2 regions of the Methylobacterium sp. CCH7-A2 genome follow, and region 1 is predicted to be linked to the other one. Evidence: predicted binding sites of a transcription regulator. Region 1 holds the regulator's gene; the other holds the start of a gene.
The links. Region 1 encodes PhoB, which activates phosphate uptake and scavenging genes when phosphate is short. Its sites were predicted from a motif close to TGTCATNNANCTGTCAT; they were not measured.
Positions count from the first base shown of each region.

Region 2: a site for PhoB is predicted at 5,424-5,440, ahead of phnD (phosphate/phosphite/phosphonate ABC transporter substrate-binding protein). Genes of this name have one in related genera too.

Region 1 covers NZ_LSKN01000298.1:465-9,063, forward strand. Annotated here, with positions in the region: gene AX750_RS22720 (TIGR03862 family flavoprotein) at 1-908, opposite strand, end outside; gene phoB (phosphate regulon transcriptional regulator PhoB) at 1,071-1,769, opposite strand; gene phoU (phosphate signaling complex protein PhoU) at 1,928-2,647, opposite strand; gene pstB (phosphate ABC transporter ATP-binding protein PstB) at 2,691-3,491, opposite strand; gene pstA (phosphate ABC transporter permease PstA) at 3,540-4,430, opposite strand; gene pstC (phosphate ABC transporter permease subunit PstC) at 4,443-5,414, opposite strand; gene pstS (phosphate ABC transporter substrate-binding protein PstS) at 5,574-6,599, opposite strand; gene AX750_RS22755 (ATP-binding protein) at 6,721-7,779, opposite strand; gene ppk2 (polyphosphate kinase 2) at 7,914-8,599, shown strand, end outside.
Region 2 covers NZ_LSKN01000321.1:2,997-11,595, forward strand. Annotated here, with positions in the region: gene AX750_RS24840 (LysR substrate-binding domain-containing protein) at 108-995, shown strand; gene AX750_RS24845 (ABC transporter ATP-binding protein) at 1,041-2,138, opposite strand; gene AX750_RS24850 (iron ABC transporter permease) at 2,156-3,874, opposite strand; gene AX750_RS24855 (extracellular solute-binding protein) at 4,025-5,326, opposite strand; gene phnD (phosphate/phosphite/phosphonate ABC transporter substrate-binding protein) at 5,637-6,686, shown strand; gene phnC (phosphonate ABC transporter ATP-binding protein) at 6,723-7,508, shown strand; gene phnE (phosphonate ABC transporter, permease protein PhnE) at 7,505-8,599, shown strand, end outside.

The DNA of each region.
Region 1 (8,599 bases):
ACCGCCGCCGGCGACAGCCCTGCCGCCTTGCGCAGATGGTTGCTGAGCGTCTCACCGGGCCGACGCTTGCCGAGCTTCTCGGTCAGACGGGCGAGGTCGAGATCGGGCCGCAGGTCGATCTCGAGCAGCGCCGAACCGTCGCGCGCGATCGCCTCGCGCAGCGACCCCGACAGCGCATAGATCGCGCCGCCCTCGAGTCCATGCGCGTCGATCATCGCCTCTCCAACAATTTCTTTGCCGGCAAAGCGAAGCGTGATCCGTTTCAGCGGCGCGCCGGCGAAGCGCTCGCGCAGCGTGTCGGACCAGGCCACGGCGAAGCCGCCATTGGCGGGCCGCAGCGGCGAAATGGCAACGCCCTTGCCGGCCAGCAGCGGCACCCAGCCACCGTCCGAGCCGAGCCGCGGCCAGCTCGCCCCGCCCAGCGCAAGCAGCGTCGCATCGGCGGCGACCGTCACCTCGCCGGCCGCCGTGGCGAAGGTCAGCGCGCCCTCGTCGTTCCAGCCGGTCCAGCGCCGGCCGGCTTCGAGCCGCACCCCGAGCCCGTCGAGCCGGCGCAGCCAGGCGCGCAACAGCGGCGACGCCTTCATCGCCTTCGGGAAGACGCGCCCGCTGGTGCCGATGAAGCTCTCCGCGCCGAGCTCGTCGGCCCAATCGCGCAGCGCCTGCGGTGGAAACGCCTGGATGGCGGGTTCGAGCCAGTCCCGCGCCGCGCCGTAATGCGGCAGGAAGCTCTCCAGCGGCTCGGAATGGGTGAGGTTGAGCCCGCCGCGCCCGGCGAGCAGGAATTTGCGCGCCGGCGACGGCATCCGCTCATGGATCGTCACGCGGTGGCCGGCCTGGGCCAGCCGCTCGGCCGCGATCAGCCCGGCCGGGCCGGCGCCGATGATGGCGATGTCTTTGATCTGCATCGGGCCGGCTTGCGCCGTCGGGCGTCGCGGGTCAAGCGATCAGGCGCATGCCGGAGCGACCTCGTCATTCTCGGGCTCGACCCGAGAATCTATGGCCGGCACGGCAGGGGAGCCTCGGCGTCACGAGATGCTCGGGTCTGCGCCCGACCATGACGGTTTCCCTCACGCCCGCGCGAAGGTCTCGTCGAAGGCGTAGCCCGCGCCACGGACGGTGCGCAGCGGATCCTTGGCGTCGCCCGGCGTGATCGCCTTGCGCAGCCGCCCGACATGGACGTCGACCGTGCGCTCGTCGATGTAGACGTCGCGGCCCCAGACGGCGTCGAGCAGCTGGGCGCGCGAATAGACCCGGCCCGGCGCCTGCATCAGGAATTCCAGCAGCCGGAACTCGGTCGGCCCCAGATGCAGCTCTTCGCCGGCCCGGCGCACGCGGCGCGTCGTGCGGTCGAGTTCGAGATCGCCGGCGACCAGCAGCCCCGCGACATGGCCGGGCTTCGCCCGGCGCAGCAGCGCCTGGATGCGCGCGATCAGCTCCGGCAGGGAGAACGGCTTGACGACATAGTCGTCGGCCCCGGTGGCGAGGCCGCGCACGCGCTCGGTTTCTTCGCCGCGGGCGGTCAGCATGATGATCGGCACGCGCTCGGTGTCGCGCCGCGCCCGCAGCCGCCGGCACAGTTCGATGCCGGAGAGACCGGGCAGCATCCAGTCGAGCAGCACGAGATCGGGCGTGTTGTCTCGCAGATGCAGCTCGGCGTCGTCCCCCCGCGCCACGCTGTCGACTGCGAAGCCCTCGGCCTCGAGGTTGTAGCGCAGCAGCAGGGTGAGGGGTTCCTCGTCCTCGACGATCAGGATGCGGGCGGCCATGGCACGGTTCCGTTCTTGGCGTTTGTGCCGAAACGCATCGTCATGCTCGCCCTTGTGGCGAGCATCCACGTCTTGAACGCGGCGTGGGTCCGGCGAAGACGTGGATGGTCGGAACAGGCCCGACCCTGACGGCGAAGGCTCCGGCGCAGTCGGTGTTGTCAGCTCCCTGTCACGGCCTCGACCGTGATGTCGGTGGTCTCGAGCTTGGGACGGTTGATGTCGAGCGATTCGCCGGTGACGAGATAGTGGATCGTCTCGGCGATGTTGGTGGTGTGGTCGCCGATGCGCTCGACGTTCTTGGCGCAGAACAGGAGATGCGTGCAGAAGGTGATGTTGCGCGGATCTTCCATCATATAGGTCAACAGCTCGCGGAACAGCGAGGTGTAGAGCGCGTCGATCTCGCCGTCGCGATGCCAGACCTCGAGCGCCTTCTGCTCGTTGCTGGTGGCGTAGGCGTCGAGGACGTCCTTGAGCTGCGCCTGCACCAGCCGGCTCATATGCTCCAGCCCGACGACGGCGCGGTGCGGCGGCGAGAACTGGCCGGAGATCGCGACCGCGCGCTTGGCGATGTTCTTGGCGAGGTCGCCGACGCGCTCGATGTCCGAGGCGATGCGGATCGCCGAGATCAGCTCGCGCAAATCGTTGGCGAGCGGCTGGCGCCGGGCGATCGTCAGCACGGCGCGCTCCTCGACGTCGCGCTGCAGGTTGTCGAGCCGCTGGTCGGCGGAGATCACCTTCTGGGCCAGCGTCGTGTCGCGGCGCACCAGCGCGACCGTGGAATCGCCGAGCATGCGCTCGGACATGCCGCCCATCTCGGCGAGGCTGCGGCGCAGCGACTCCAGTTCGGCGTCGTAGGAGCGGACGATATGTTCGGTCATCGCGGCGTTGTCCTTTGGATGCGGAGCGGAAGCGGCGGCCAAATCAGCCGAAGCGGCCGGTGACGTAGTCCTGCGTCTGCTTCTTGCTCGGGTTCATGAAGATCGTGTTGGTCGCGGCGAACTCGATCACCTCGCCCAGATACATGAAGGCGGTGTACTGCGAGATGCGCGCCGCCTGCTGCATGTTGTGGGTGACGATGACGATCGTGAAGTCGGCCTTCAGCTGCTCCAGCAGATCCTCGATCTTGCCGGTCGAGATCGGGTCCAGCGCCGAGGTCGGCTCGTCGAACAGGATGACCTCCGGCTTCTGCGCGATGGTGCGCGCGATGCAGAGGCGCTGCTGCTGGCCGCCCGAAAGGCCCATGCCGGAGGTCTTGAGCTTGTCCTTGACCTCGTCCCAGAGCGCGGCCCGGCGCAGCGCGCCCTCGACGCGGTCGTCGAGCTCCGACTTCGGCGGCTTCTCGTAGAGGCGGATGCCGAAGGCGACATTGTCGTAGATCGACATCGGGAAGGGCGTCGGCTTCTGGAAGACCATGCCGATGCGCGAGCGCAGCTCGTTGACGTCGACGTCGTTGGAGATGACGTTGCGGCCGTCGAGCATGACCTCGCCGGTCGCGCGCTGCTCGGGATAGAGCGAATAGATCCGGTTGAAGATGCGCAGCAGCGTGGACTTGCCGCAGCCCGAGGGGCCGATTAGGGCCGTGACATGCCGGTCGCGAAAGTCGAGATTGATGTTCTTCAGCGCCTTGTGCTCGCCATAGTAGAAATCGAGGTTCTTCACCGCGATCCGGACGGGCGCGTCGGCGTCGAGCGACTGCGGGCTGAGTTCGAGGGTCGAAAGCATCGACGGGTTCCTTCGGATCTGACGCGACGGAGATAGGTTAGGCGGGTCTCACTTGCCGCCGCGCACGATGCGGCGGGCGACGAGCGAGAGCAGCAGGATCGACAGGGTGATGATCAGCGAACCGGCCCAGGCGAGCTGCTGCCAGTTCTCGTAAGGCGCGGAGGCGAACTGGTAGATCGTCACCGGCAGGTTCGACACGCCGCCCATCAGGTCCGACGAGAACCAGAAATTGTTGTTCAGCGCGGTGAAGATCAGCGGTGCGGTCTCGCCTGCGATGCGGGCGAGCGCCAGCAGGATACCGGTGACCATGCCGGCCTTCGCGGCCTTCCAGGTGATCGAGGTGATCACCACGGAAGGCGGCGCGCCCAGCGCAGCCCCGGCCTCGCGCAGCGGGCCTGGCACCAGGCGCAGCATGTCCTCGGTGGTGCGCACGATCACGGGGATCGCGATGATGCCGAGCGCGACGCCGCCGGCCCAGCCGGAATAGCCGCCGACCGGCTCGACCAGAATGACATAGACGAACAGGCCGATCAGGATCGAGGGCGCCGAGAGTAGGATGTCGTTGATGAAGCGGATCAGGTCGGCCAGCTTCGAGCCCTTGCCGTATTCCGCCAGATAGGTGCCCGCCAGCACGCCGATCGGCGTCGCCACGGCGATGCCGAGGAAGGTCAGCACAATCGAGCCGACCATGGCGTTGGCGAGGCCGCCGCCCTGCGATCCGGGGCCAGGGGTGATCTGCGTGAAGGTGGCGACGGAGAGCCCGCCGATGCCCTTCACGATCAGCATGCCGAGGATCCAGAACAGCACGAAGATGGCGAGGAAGGTGAAGCCGGCGGAGATGACCCGCATCGCCTTGTCGGCGGTGCGGCGGCTCTGCCGGACGCGGCCCCAGGCGGCGTAAGGGGCGGCGGGAGCGGTGGAGGAGGTCGTCAGGCTCATGATCGGGCTCGCTCAGAAGGTCTTGACCCGCGACACCAGGATGCGCGCGACGACCAGGACGACGAAGGTGACGAAGAACAGGATGCAGCCGAGCGCGATCAGCGCGTTCATCTGCAGGCCCAGCGCCTCGTTGAACTCGTTGGCGATGCGCGAGGCGATGGTCGAGCCCGGATCCATGATCGAGGCCGAGAGGCGGTTGGCATTGCCGACCACGAAGGTCACCGCCATCGTTTCGCCGAGCGCGCGGCCGAGACCCAGCATGATCGCACCGATGATCGAGACGCCGGCCTGCGGCACCAGCACATGGCGCACGACCTCCCAGGTCGTCGCCCCGATGCCATAGGCGCTCTCGCGCAGCACGGAGGGGATCTGATCGAGCATGTCCCGCACGATCGAGGCGATGAAGGGGATGATCATGAAGGCGAGGATGATGCCCGCCGTCAGGATGCCCAGTCCGGAGGGCGAGCGCGAATACAGGATTGTCCCGACGATCGGCATCCCCTCGACGATGTTCGAGAGCGGGACCTGCACATAGGCCGCGAAGAGCGGCACGAAGACGAACAGGCCCCACATGCCGTAGATGATCGAGGGCACGGCGGCGAGCAGCTCGATCGTGGTCGAGACTGGCTGCTTGAACCAGGGCGGGGCAAGCTGGGTGAGGTAGACGGCGATGCCGAGCGAGAGCGGCACGCCGATCAGCAGCGCGATCAGCGCCGTCGAGAGCGTACCGACGATGGCCGGCCAGGCGCCATAGACATCGGCCTGGGTGTCCCATTGCGAGCCGGTGATGAAGCTCAGCCCGAACGCCTTGAAGGCCGGCCAGCCGCCGATGACCATCGACAGCATGATGCCGGCCAGCAGCAACAGCACGAACAGGGCCGAGATCAGGCTGGCATTGCGGAAGACGATGTCGAAGGTGCCCTTCGGCGTCTTTCGCTGCGGCCGCGCGGCCGGAATGCTCAGAGTGTCGGTCACGGCGGTCATCCGTGGAACTCCGGTCGTGGCGGAACGAGGATGCGAGGCGGAAGGCGAAGGCTCTCGGGAGGGCCCTCAGCCGGAACAGCGGTTCCGCCGCTGCTCGGGATGGAGGCCTGATGAGGAAGACGAGGCGGAACCGGGTTCCGCCTCGCCCTCAGTCGGTGATCAGAAGATCGGCTTGCCCGACGGGTCGGTCACGCCCTTCCAGGCGGCGCGGACCTGATCCTTGACGTTGGCCGGGAGCGGCACGTAGTCGAGGTCCAGCGCCATCTGGTCGCCGTTCTTGAAGGCCCAGTCGACGAACTTCAGCGCGGCCTGCACCTCTTCCGGCTTCTCCGGCTTGGCGTGGACGAGCAGGAAGGTCGCGGCCGTGATCGGCCAGGCCTCGGCGCCCTTCTGGTTGTTCAGCGAGATGCCGAAGCCGGGAGCCTCGTTCCAGTTGGCGTTCGCGGCCGCGGCCTGGAACGACTTGTCGTCCGGCGCCGGGAAGTTGCCCTCGGCGTTCTGGATCAGCGCGTAGCTGAGCTTGTTCTGCTTGGCGTAGGCATATTCGACATAGCCGATCGAGTTGGCGACCTGCTTGACCGAGGCCGAGACGCCCTCATTGCCCTTGCCGCCGATGCCGACGGCCCACTGCACCGAGGTGTTGGCGCCGACCTTGGACTTCCACTCCGGCGAGACCTTGGAGAGATAGTCGGTGAACACGAAGGTCGTGCCCGAACCGTCCGAGCGATAGACGGGATTGATGTTGGCGTCGGGCAGCTTCAGGCCGGCGTTGAGGGCGACGATCTTGGGATCGTTCCACTTCTTCACGGTGCCCATGTAGATTTCGGCGATGATCGGGCCGGTCAGCTTGAGCTGGCGGGCGTCGATGCCGGCGATGTTGATCGCGGGGACGACACCGCCCATCACGGTCGGGAACTGGATGAGGCCGTCCTTGGCCAGATCCTCGCCCTTGAGGGGAGCGTCGGTGGCGCCGAAGGCGACCGTCTTGGCCTTGATCTGGCGGATGCCGCCACCGGAGCCGATCGACTGGTAGTTGAGACCGATATTGGTCTCCTTCTTATAGGCCTCGGCCCATTTCGAGTAGATCGGGAAGGGGAAGGTCGCGCCGGCGCCGGTGATGTCGGCGGCCTGGGCGACGCCCGACAGACCGATGGTCGCGGCCGCGAGAATGAGAAGTTTGCGCATGAGATGTCCTCTCTGGGTCGCAGGTTCAGCGAGCCGTTCAGAACACCCTCTGCATGACAGCTTCATGACACTTCGTCACGCATGCTGTCATGAAGGCGTCACGCAGCGTTAAGAAACGCCCTCAAGGCTTGCGCGCCGAAGCCCCGAAACGTGGCAAAACAGCCCTGAACGTCGCACCCTCACCGAGCGCGCTCTCGATCGTCAGCCGCCCGCGATGGCGCAGCACGATGTGCTTGACGATGGCGAGGCCGAGCCCCGTGCCGCCGGCCTCGCGGCTCGCCGCGGTATCGACCCGGTAGAAGCGCTCCGTCAGCCGCGGCAGATGCTCCGGTGCGATGCCCGGCCCATCGTCGCGCACGCCGACGCTGACCTCGAGCGGCCCGTCGACGACGTCGATCACGACCTCTCCGCCGCTCTTGCCGTACTTGATCGCGTTCTCGACGAGGTTTTCCATCAGCCGCAGCAGCTCGTCGCGGTCGCCCGGTACGTTTACCGGCTCGGTCGGCGCCCGCAGCGTCAGCGTCACCTCGCGCTCGCGTGCCATCAGCGTCAGCGAATCCACGATCTCGCGCGAGATGCCGGTCAGATCGACCGGCGTCTCCGGCGCCAGATGGGCGCGCAGTTCGATCCGCGAAAGCGAGAGCAGGTCGTCCACCAGCCGCGCCATGCGCAGCCCCTGCTCGCGCATGATCGCCAGGAAACGGTCGCGCGCGCCGGCATCGTTGCGCGCCGGGCCCTGCAGCGTCTCGACGAAGCCGAGCAGCGAGGCCAGCGGCGTGCGCAGCTCGTGGCTGGCATTGGCGACGAAGTCGACCCGCATCCGCTCGGTGACGCGCTGCTCGCTGAGGTCCTCGAAGGTCAGCAGCACCGGTCGCCGGACACCCTCGCTGCCCAGCGCAGCGATATGGATGCGGAAGGTGCGCTCCACCGGCACGCGCTCGATCAGCTCGATCACCTGCCGTCCCCCCTGCCGCGAGACGCCTTCGATCGCCTCGATCAGGTCCGGATCGCGCATCACCAGTGTCAGCAGCCGTCCCTTTTCCAGCGCCGGGATCAGGGCGCGCATCGCCGGGCTCAGCGCCTGGGCCACCCCCTGCGCATCCAGCAGCAGCGCAGCCGACCCCATCGCTTCGACGAGCGCCTGCGTCGTGGCGGCTAGGGGATCGACGGCACCGGGCATGGGAAACCTCGACACGGACGGCACCGGAGGAAGCGGCGCAGGCGGGCGCCCCTTCCTGATGGCCGGCGCGGCGCCCGTCAATTCCCTTCGCCGCTGAGGCCCGCTAGGCTGGGCGCATTGCCGAGGAGGCTCCGATGGCCAAGACCCTGTCAGCGCGCACCAAGAAATCCGCGATCCGCCTGGTTTCCGACAGCGGCGAGGGCCCGGCTCCAGCCACCACGGGCAGGACACCGAAGACGAAGACGCCCCGCAAGCCCCTCGGTCCGCAGGGCTTCGACATCGAGGCCGAGACGCTGCCCGAGGCGATCACGGACGCCGCCTTCCGCAGCGGCGAATACCCCTACGGCAAACGCATGAAGCGCAAGCGCTACGAGCGCGAGCTGGAGCCGCTGCAGATCGAGCTGCAGAAGCTCGCGACCTGGGTGCGCGAGCGCAAGGAGCGCGTCGTCATCGTTTTCGAGGGTCGCGACGGCGCCGGCAAGGGCGGAACGATCGGCCGCTTCACCCAGCACCTCAACCCGCGTCAGGCCCGCGTCGTCGCCCTGTCCAAGCCCTCCGACAGCGAGGCCGGGCAATGGTATTTCCAGCGCTATGCGGCGCAGATGCCGACGGCCGGCGAGATCGTCTTCTTCGACCGCTCCTGGTACAACCGCGCCGGCGTCGAGCGCGTGATGGGCTTCTGCACGCCGGAGCAGACCGACACGCTCCTGCACGAGGCGCCGGCCTTCGAGGGCATGCTGGTGCGCGACGGCATCCGGCTCATCAAGCTCTTCATCACCATCGGCCCCGAGATGCAGATGCTGCGGCTGCATGCGCGCTG
Region 2 (8,599 bases), on a different contig from region 1:
TAGTCGTGAGCTTGAATCGTTTCATGCCGGTTTGAAAACGCAAAGTTTGCGCGATGACATGAATTCAGTTCTTCTTCTGTCCTCCGGAGAAGCGTGGGAGATCATCGATGCGACGCCTCCCGCTGTCTTCGCTCCAGGCTTTCGAGGCTGCGGCCCGAACGGGCTCGTTCCGTGCGGCGGGCGAGGAGCTCGGCATTTCACCGAGCGCGATCAGCCATGCGATCCGCAAGCTCGAAGATCTGATGGGCGCGACGCTGTTCGACCGGCAGAGCCGCCGGGTGCGGCTGAACCCGGCCGGAGAGGCGCTGCTCGCCCATGTCGCGGCCGGATTCGACCAGATGCGGCAGGGTGTCGAGACCGTCGGCGCCCGCTCCGGGAACCTGCTGCGGCTGCACTGCGCCCCGTCGATGGCGGCGCAGTGGCTGCTGCCACGCCTGCGCCACCTCTTGCTCGCCCAGCCGGGCCTGGAAGTGCGGCTGGCGGCGGGCATCGACTATCCCCGCTTCGAACATGACGCGTTCGATGCCGACATCTGCTACGGCCCTCCCCGCCAGGAAGGGCTCGTCGTCGTCCCGCTGGGCGAGGAGACGGTGACGCCGCTTTGCGCGCCCGAACTCGCCGCCCGGATCACCTCGCCGGAGGATCTGACGGCCGCCCGGCTGATCGAGAGCGACAACAAGCGCGTGCGCTGGGCGAACTGGTTCGGCGCCAACGGAATCATCCCGCCCACGCCTCGTGGATCGCGTTTCGATCGCTCGTTCATCGCCATCGCCGCCGCCGTGGACGGGCTCGGCATCGCGCTCGAATCGACGCGTCTGGCCGAGCGGGAACTCGCGGACGGCCGCCTCGTGGCGCCGCTGGCCGGGCGCGCCCGAGACGTGCGCTACACGGGCCATTACCTCGTCTTCCCGCGGGTGGCGAAGTCGCGGCGCGCGGTGCGGATGTTCACGCAATGGCTGACCGAGGAATTGCGGCTGCCGCCCTACGCTTTCTGACCGACCCCAGAGTTCCTGCGGGCGCCGGGATCGCGCGGGCCGGAATCAACCCGTCAGCCAGATCAGGGCATGGGGCGAGAGCGTCACGATGGCGCGGCTGCCGATCTCGTGCAGGTCCCGCCCGGAGCGGAAGGGCGTGTCGACCGCAGCTTCGGTGGCACCGACGCGCACACCATAGCGCACGCTCGCGCCAAGGAACTCGCGATGCGCCACGACGCAGGGCAATGCCAACCCGTCGCCGGCCTGGCCGCTGGCGTCCGTCAACGCGGCATGCTGGGGCCGGAACACCAGCTTCGCCCCTGCGGGCACGACGGCATCCGCCGGGAGTGGGAGCCGGATTCCGCCCTCGATGACGAAATGGCGCTCCGCGCCGGTGCCGACGACGTGCCCGTCGAGGATGTTGGCGGTGCCGAGGAAATTCGCGACGAAGAGATTGGCCGGACGCTCATAGAGCTCCATCGGCGTGCCGACCTGCTGGACCACGCCGTCATTCATCACCGCGATCCGGTCGCAGATCGTATTCGCCTCCTCCTGGTCGTGGGTGACGAAGATCGTGGTCAGTCCAAGCCGCTGCTGCAGGTCGCGCAGTTCGCGCCGGACCTGAACCCGCATCTTGGCGTCGAGATTGGAGAGCGGCTCGTCCAGCAGCAGGATCTTCGGCTCGACCGCGATCGTCCGCGCCACCGCGACCCGCTGCTGCTGCCCGCCCGAGAGCTGCGAAGGCCGACGTTCCGCGAGACGGCCGAGCCCGACGAGATCGAGGGCCTGCGCGACACGCCGGGCGGTCTCGGCCCGCGGCACGCCGCGCTCCTCCAGGCCGAAAGCCACATTGCGCGCGACCGTCATGTGGGGCCAGAGCGCATAGGACTGGAAGACCATGCCGACATCACGCTTCCAGGGCGGCAGCCCCGAGACGTCCTTGCCGCCGACGAGCACGCGGCCGGTCTCGGCCTGGTTGAAGCCGGCGATCAGCCGCAGCAGCGTGGTCTTGCCGCAGCCCGAGGGGCCGAGGAAGGCGAAGAATTCGCCCGGCCGGATCGAAAGGTCGACGCTCTTCAGGACATGGTTGTCGCCGTAGGACAGGTTGACCCCCTCGATATCGACCGAGACGGCCGGGCTCGCGAGGTCGGTTTTCATCGTCATGGCTGGCTCGTTCTTCATCACTGGCCCATGCCCTTGGCCCGCTGGCTGCGCTCGATCACGAGATGCGAGAGGAACGTGCAGAGGGCGACGAGCAGCACGGCGACGACGCCGAGCGCGGCTCCCGGCCCCCGGCCTGCGGCCGACTGCATGAAGACGTAGAGGCCGAAGGCGAGCGGCGCATCGGAGTTCGACTGCACCAGCATCAGCGTCGCCGAAAGCTCGACCGCCGCCGTCGAGAAGCTGGTGACGAAGCCGGCGAGGATGCCGCCCGCCATCAGCGGCACGACGACCCGCCTGACGGTCCTGGCTTTAGTGGCGCCGAGGTTTTCCGCCGCCTCCTCGAGCGAGACCGAAATCTGCTGGAGCGCGGCGTAGCAGGCGCGCAGCGCATAAGGCAGGCGCCGGATCGCGAGCGCGAGCACGATGGTGATCCAGAGCGACGCCAGCGGCGTGCCGTCCGGCAGGGTGATGCCGTAGAAGGTCCGAAGATAGCCGATGCCGAGCACCACACCGGGAATGGCGAGCGCGGCTGACGCCGCCCAGTCCAGCCATTCGCGCCCGATCAGCTTGGTGCGCAGGACGAGATAGGCGATGGCGACGCCGAGCACGATGTCGATGCCACCGGCGAGCGTCGCGTAGATCAGCGTGTTCTTGATGTAGACCGAGCTTTCACCGAAGACGCGGGCGTAATGCGCGGTGGTGAAGGCGTCGGGCAGCGGGGAGAACGACCAGATCGTCGCGAAGGAGAGCAGCAGCAGTCCGAGATGCGGCGCCAGCACCAGCGCCAGGATCAGGATGACGACGCCATAGCCGAGCACGGCCTCCCAGGGCGTCATGACGCGCCGGGCCAGACCGCCGCCGCCGCGCTGGGTTGTCGCGTAGTCGCGCCCCTTGAGCGCCAGTGCCGAGAGCCACATCGCGATGACGGAGGCGACGATCAGCACGACCGAGATGACATAGCCCATCGGGTCGGCGATGCCGATCGAGGTCACCCGCAGATAGGCCTGCGGCGCCAGCATGTCCTTGACGTTGAGCAGGAGTGGCGTCGCGAGATCGTCGAAGACCTTGACGAAGACGAGCGAGGCGCCGGCGAGATAGCCCGGCAGCGCGAGCGGGAAGACGATGCGGCGGAACAGGCGAAAGCCCGAGGAGCCGAGATTCTGCGCCGCCTCCTCCATCGCCCGGTCGATGTTGCGCAGGGCCGCCGAGAGATTGATCAGGATGAAGGGGAAATAGTGGACCGACTGGACGAAGATGACGCCGTTCAGCCCCTCCATGAAGCCGATCTTGAAGCCAAACCACTCATCCAGCAGCAGGTTGATCGAGCCGTTGCGGCCGAAGAAGAGCTGCATCGCGACCGCGCCCACGAAGGGCGGCATGATCAGCGGCAGGAAGCCGAGCGTCTGCACCAGCATCGCGCCGCGGAAGACGAAACGCGTCGTCAGATAGGCGAGCGGCAGGGCGAAGACGGAGGCCCAGACCACCGACATGGCGGAGACGTAAAAGGAGTTCCACAGCGAGCGCATGAACAGCTCGGTGCGGACGAAGTCGTAGAAGTTCACCAGCGTGAAGTTGGACGTGCCCTTCTCGGTGAAGGCGACGTAGAGCACGGTCCCGACCGGCAGCCCCAGGAACAGCAGGAGGAAGGCCGCGATCGCCAGCGCCAGCGCGATCTGGCCTGGCGTGGCGGAGAGCCGGCGGGCGCGAGGGAGGGTGGCTGTGGGGATAGCGGTCATGCCCGTCCTGATCGTTGAACCAAGGGCGCGCCGTCATTCCGGACGAGCGGCGAAGCCGCGCTGATCCGCGATCCATTCCTGAACTGGTCCGGCATGGATCCCGGATCTCCGCTTCGCTGCGTCCGGGATGACGCGAGGATGGGTTGACGCTCAGCGCGCCGCCTTGAGCGCCTCTTCGGCCTTCGCCTTGGCCTTGGCGTAGTGGTCGCGGGCGAAGCTCGCCCATTGCGCCTCGACCTCGGCCTGGCGCGCGCCCTTCTCCTTGCCGCCGGTGAAGGCGCCGCGAAGCTCGGCGCTGGAGGCCTGCGCCTCGCTGACTGGCATGGCGGCGATGAGGGTCCGGGCTTCGTCGAGCAGAGCCTTCGCCTGCGCGTTCGGCTTCTTGGCCAGGGCCGCCTCGACCTCGTGCAGCGTCTTGGTGACGCCCTTGAGCGCATCGAGCTGGAAGGAGATCAACTGGTCGAACAGCGTGTCGACGACAGCGGTGCGGCCTTCCGACTTGTCGACGTCGAAGCCGATCATCTTCTGGAAGCGCGGATCGGTGAAGGGGTTAGGGTAGTCGGCGCCGGCCTTGGCGTAGACGGCCGGGTTCACCGGCAGGCGGCGGATGCCGGGCTCGAGCAGGACCTCCTGTCCCGCCGACGAGAGCAGGAACTCGACGAAGGCCTCGGCGGCCGCCTTGTTCGGGGCGTTGGCGACGATGCCGACATTGGCGGGCACCACCGTGGTCACGCTCGGATAGACGAACTTGACCGGAAAGCCCGAGGCCTGCGCCGAAAAGGCGAAGAAGTCGATGACGATGCCGACGCCGACCTGGCCGGAATTGACCTGCTCGGGCACGCCGAAGGAGCGCTCGTTGATCGCGCGGAAATTGCCCGCCATCTCCTTGATCGTGCGCCAGCCCTTGTCCCAGCCCTCGCCCTGAAGGATCGTTTCGATCGTCAGATGCGTCGTGCCGGAGCGCGAGGGCGCCGCGATGGCGACATGGTCGAAGAAGACCGGCCTGGCGAGGTCCTGCCATTCCTTCGGCTCGGGCAGCTTGTTGGCGCGGGCATAGCGCTCATTCCACATGATCCCGTAGCCAGAGGCGGCGAAGCCCGAATAAAAGCCGGCGGGGTCGTTGATCGGATAGGAGCCGATCTTTTCGGGGATGCCGCTCGCCTTCGGCTTGTAGGCCGACAGCAACTGCTTGCCCTTGAGCACCTCGAAGGCGTCCGGCGCCGAGGCCCAGAACAGGTCGACCTGGTTGTTGGTCTTGGTCTCCTCAAGATACTTCACGCCCGCATTGGTGTTGCGGTTCTGGACCTCGAGGGTGACGCCGGGCGTCGCCTTCTCGAAAGCCTTCTTGATCGGGTCGGTCACGTCCTTCGAGAACGACGTCACAACCGTTACCTTGCCGGCCGGTGTCTGAGCCAGGGCGACCGAGGACGTCAGGACGAGGCCCAACGCCAGAACCCACTTCTTCACCACCACGATGACCTCCCAGAGCCGTTGTCCGCGTTCGACATCGAGGCCGAACTTGCGTCGCAGGGCGAAATCCACCGCTGCGCGTCATCAAACTGTCACATCCAGCGGCGGCCTGTCACCCCTCCCGCTTTGCCGGCTACGCCCGCAGCGCCTCTCCCAACGGCATGGGCGCGAGATGACGGCGACGGCGGAAGGCCGGGGCGGGACGGCGGCTGAGACCGGGTTGAATATGACGGTTTTGTGTCACATACCTGGGACAAGCCGGTCGAACCGGCAGCGTGAGAGGAAACGTTCGATGAGCCGGAAAACGACCCAACTCGCAGCGACGGTCTCGCTGCTGGTGCTGAGCCTGAGCACGTGGAGCGGCGACGCCGCGGCGCAGGATGCCTGCCCGAACCGCGGCCAGCTCGACACGATGTATTGCGACGCGAATGGCGATCTCGTCGCCGATGCGCCGACCGATCCGAAGAAGTGGCGCGACCCTTCGGCGCTGGTCTGGGCCTATACCCCGGTCGAGGACCCCGCCGTCTACGCCAACATCTTCAAGCCGTTTACCGATCATCTCGCGACCTGCACGGGCAAGCGCATCGTCTACTACCCCGTCCAGTCCAACTCGGCCGAGATCGAGGCGATGCGTTCGGGCCGCCTGCATTTTGCCGGCTTCTCGACCGGGCCGACCGGCTTCGCGGTCAACCTCGCCGGCGCCGTGCCCTTCGCCGCGAAGGGCGTCGGCACGGAAGTACGCGGCTATAATCTTGTCGCAGTGGTGAAGGCGTCGAGCCCCTATCAGAAGCTCTCCGACCTCAAGGGCAAGAAGGTCGCCCATACCTCGCCTTCGTCCAATTCGGGCAATCTCGCCCCCCGCGTGCTCTTTCCGGAGCATGGGCTGACGGCCGACGTCGACTACAAGCCGCTGATGTCCGGCGGGCACGACAAGTCGATCCTCGGCGTCGTCTCGGGCGACTACGACATGGGCGCGGTCGCGGGCGACGTCTATGAGCGCATGATCGTGCGCGGAACGATCAAGAAGGAGGATGTGCGCGAGATCTACCGCAGCGCGGTGTTCCCGACCTCGTCCTTCGCCTATGCCCACGACCTCAAGCCCGAGCTCGCCAAGAAGCTGACCGAGTGCTTCTTCTCCTTCCGCTTCACACCGGAAATGACCAAGGAGTTCAACGGCGACGACCGCTTCCTGCCGATCACCTACCAGAAGGACTGGGCCGTGGTGCGGGACGTGGCCGAGAAGTCGGGCACGCCCTACAACAAATCGGCCTATGACGCCGAGGCCAAGCGCGAGGCCGATGCGCTCGCCAAGAAGAACGCGGCGCCTCCCAAGGCACCCTGACCCGCCCACGCCGTCGCCCAACGAGGTTTTCCCATCATGAGCGCCCTGCCTGTGGCGTCCGGCCAGGGCCGGGCGCTCGTCATCCGCAACCTCGTCAAGGAGTACCGGCCCGGACAGCCGGTGCTGCGCGACATTTCCCTGACCGTGTCCGAGCCCGGCATCGTCGCCATCATCGGCCCGTCCGGGACCGGAAAATCGACCTTGATCCGCTGCATCAACCGGCTGGTCGATCCGACCTCCGGCTCGATCATGCTCGGTGGCACGGATCTCGCGAAGCTCCAGGGCGAGGCGCTGCGCCAGGCGCGGCGCCGGCTCGGCATGGTCTTCCAGGAGTACAACCTCGTCGAGCGCCTGACCGTGATCGAGAACGTGCTCTGCGGCCGGCTCGGTTATGTGCCGGTCTGGCGCGCCTGGACCCGGCGCTTTCCGGAGGCCGACATCGCGCGCGCCTTTGCGCTGCTGGAATCGGTCGGGCTCGGCGATTTCGCCACCCGGCGGGCCGACCAGCTCTCGGGCGGGCAGCGCCAGCGCGTCGGCATCGCGCGCGCCGTGATGCAGGATCCCGATCTCGTTCTCGCCGACGAGCCGACCTCCTCGCTCGATCCCAAGACCTCGGTCGAGATCATGGAACTGCTCGCCCAGGTTGGGCGCGAGCGGGATATTCCCGTGCTCGTCAACATCCACAATGTCGCGCTGGCGAAGCGCTACGCGCTGCGGATCGTCGGCATGTCCAAGGGCGTCGTCGTCTATGACGGACCGCCGGCCGGGCTGCAGGACAGCCATCTCGCCGAAATCTATGGCGGCGAAGGCTGGATGGAATGAGCGCTCCCGCCCTCGCCTCCCGCAACCTGCGGGCCCGCGCCTTTCCGCCGAACTGGCCGCTGCGCATCGGTGCGGCGCTGTTCCTCGCCTATGTCGCCTATGCGGCGCAGATCCTGGACATCCGCTGGGAGCGTTTCGTCCAGGGGCTGGACAATGGCGCCCGCTTCATCGGGCGGATGTTTCCGCCCAACACCGCCGCCGACAAGATGCAGCTCCTGTGGTCGGGCATGCTGGAATCGCTGCAGATCGCGATCATCGCGACGGCGATCGGCGTGCTGCTGGCCCTGCCGCTCGGACTTTTCGCGGCGCGCAACCTGATGCCCCTGCCGGTCACGGTGGCGGCGCGCGGCGTCATCGCGCTGTGCCGGACGTTCCACCCCGTCATCGTCGCGATCCTGTTCGTCAAGGCGGTCGGGTTCGGCGCGCTCGCCGGCGTCATGGCGCTGGTCGTCGCGACGCTCGGCTTCATCGCCAAGCTGATCGCCGAGGCGATCGAAGAGATGTCGATGAAGCCGATCGAGGCGCTGCGCGCCGCTGGCGCGCCGTTCCTCTCGGTGGTGACGATGGGCGTGGTGCCGCAGGTGCTGCCGCGCTTCATCGGTTTTGCCGCCTATCAGCTCGATTCCAACCTGCGCAATTCCGCGCTGGTCGGACTCGTCGGCGGCGGCGGCATCGGTGCGACGCTGTTCACCGCCTTCCAGCGTTTCGACTACGACTTCGTTCTGACCATCATCATCGCGATCATCGTCACGGTGATGGCCGGCGAGGTGCTCTCGGCCTTCATGCGACGGATCTACCAGGACGAGGCCCCATCCGGTCTCGTGGTCGAGACGCCGGCGGGCCGTCTCTGGCGCCGATTCACGCCGCTGGAGCGCGGCATGCGGCTGGCTTTTTGGGGACTGGCGGCGCTGGCGCTGGGCTGGTCGGTCCAGACCATCGAGGTCATTCCCGAGTTCCTGTATGATGCGCCCCAGCAGACGGCCGATCTGTTCGGCCGGATGTGGCCGGTCGACTGGGGCTATTTCGGCACCACCGTCGGCACCGCCCTCGTCGAGACCCTGCACACAGCGACGCTGGGGACGATCCTCGCC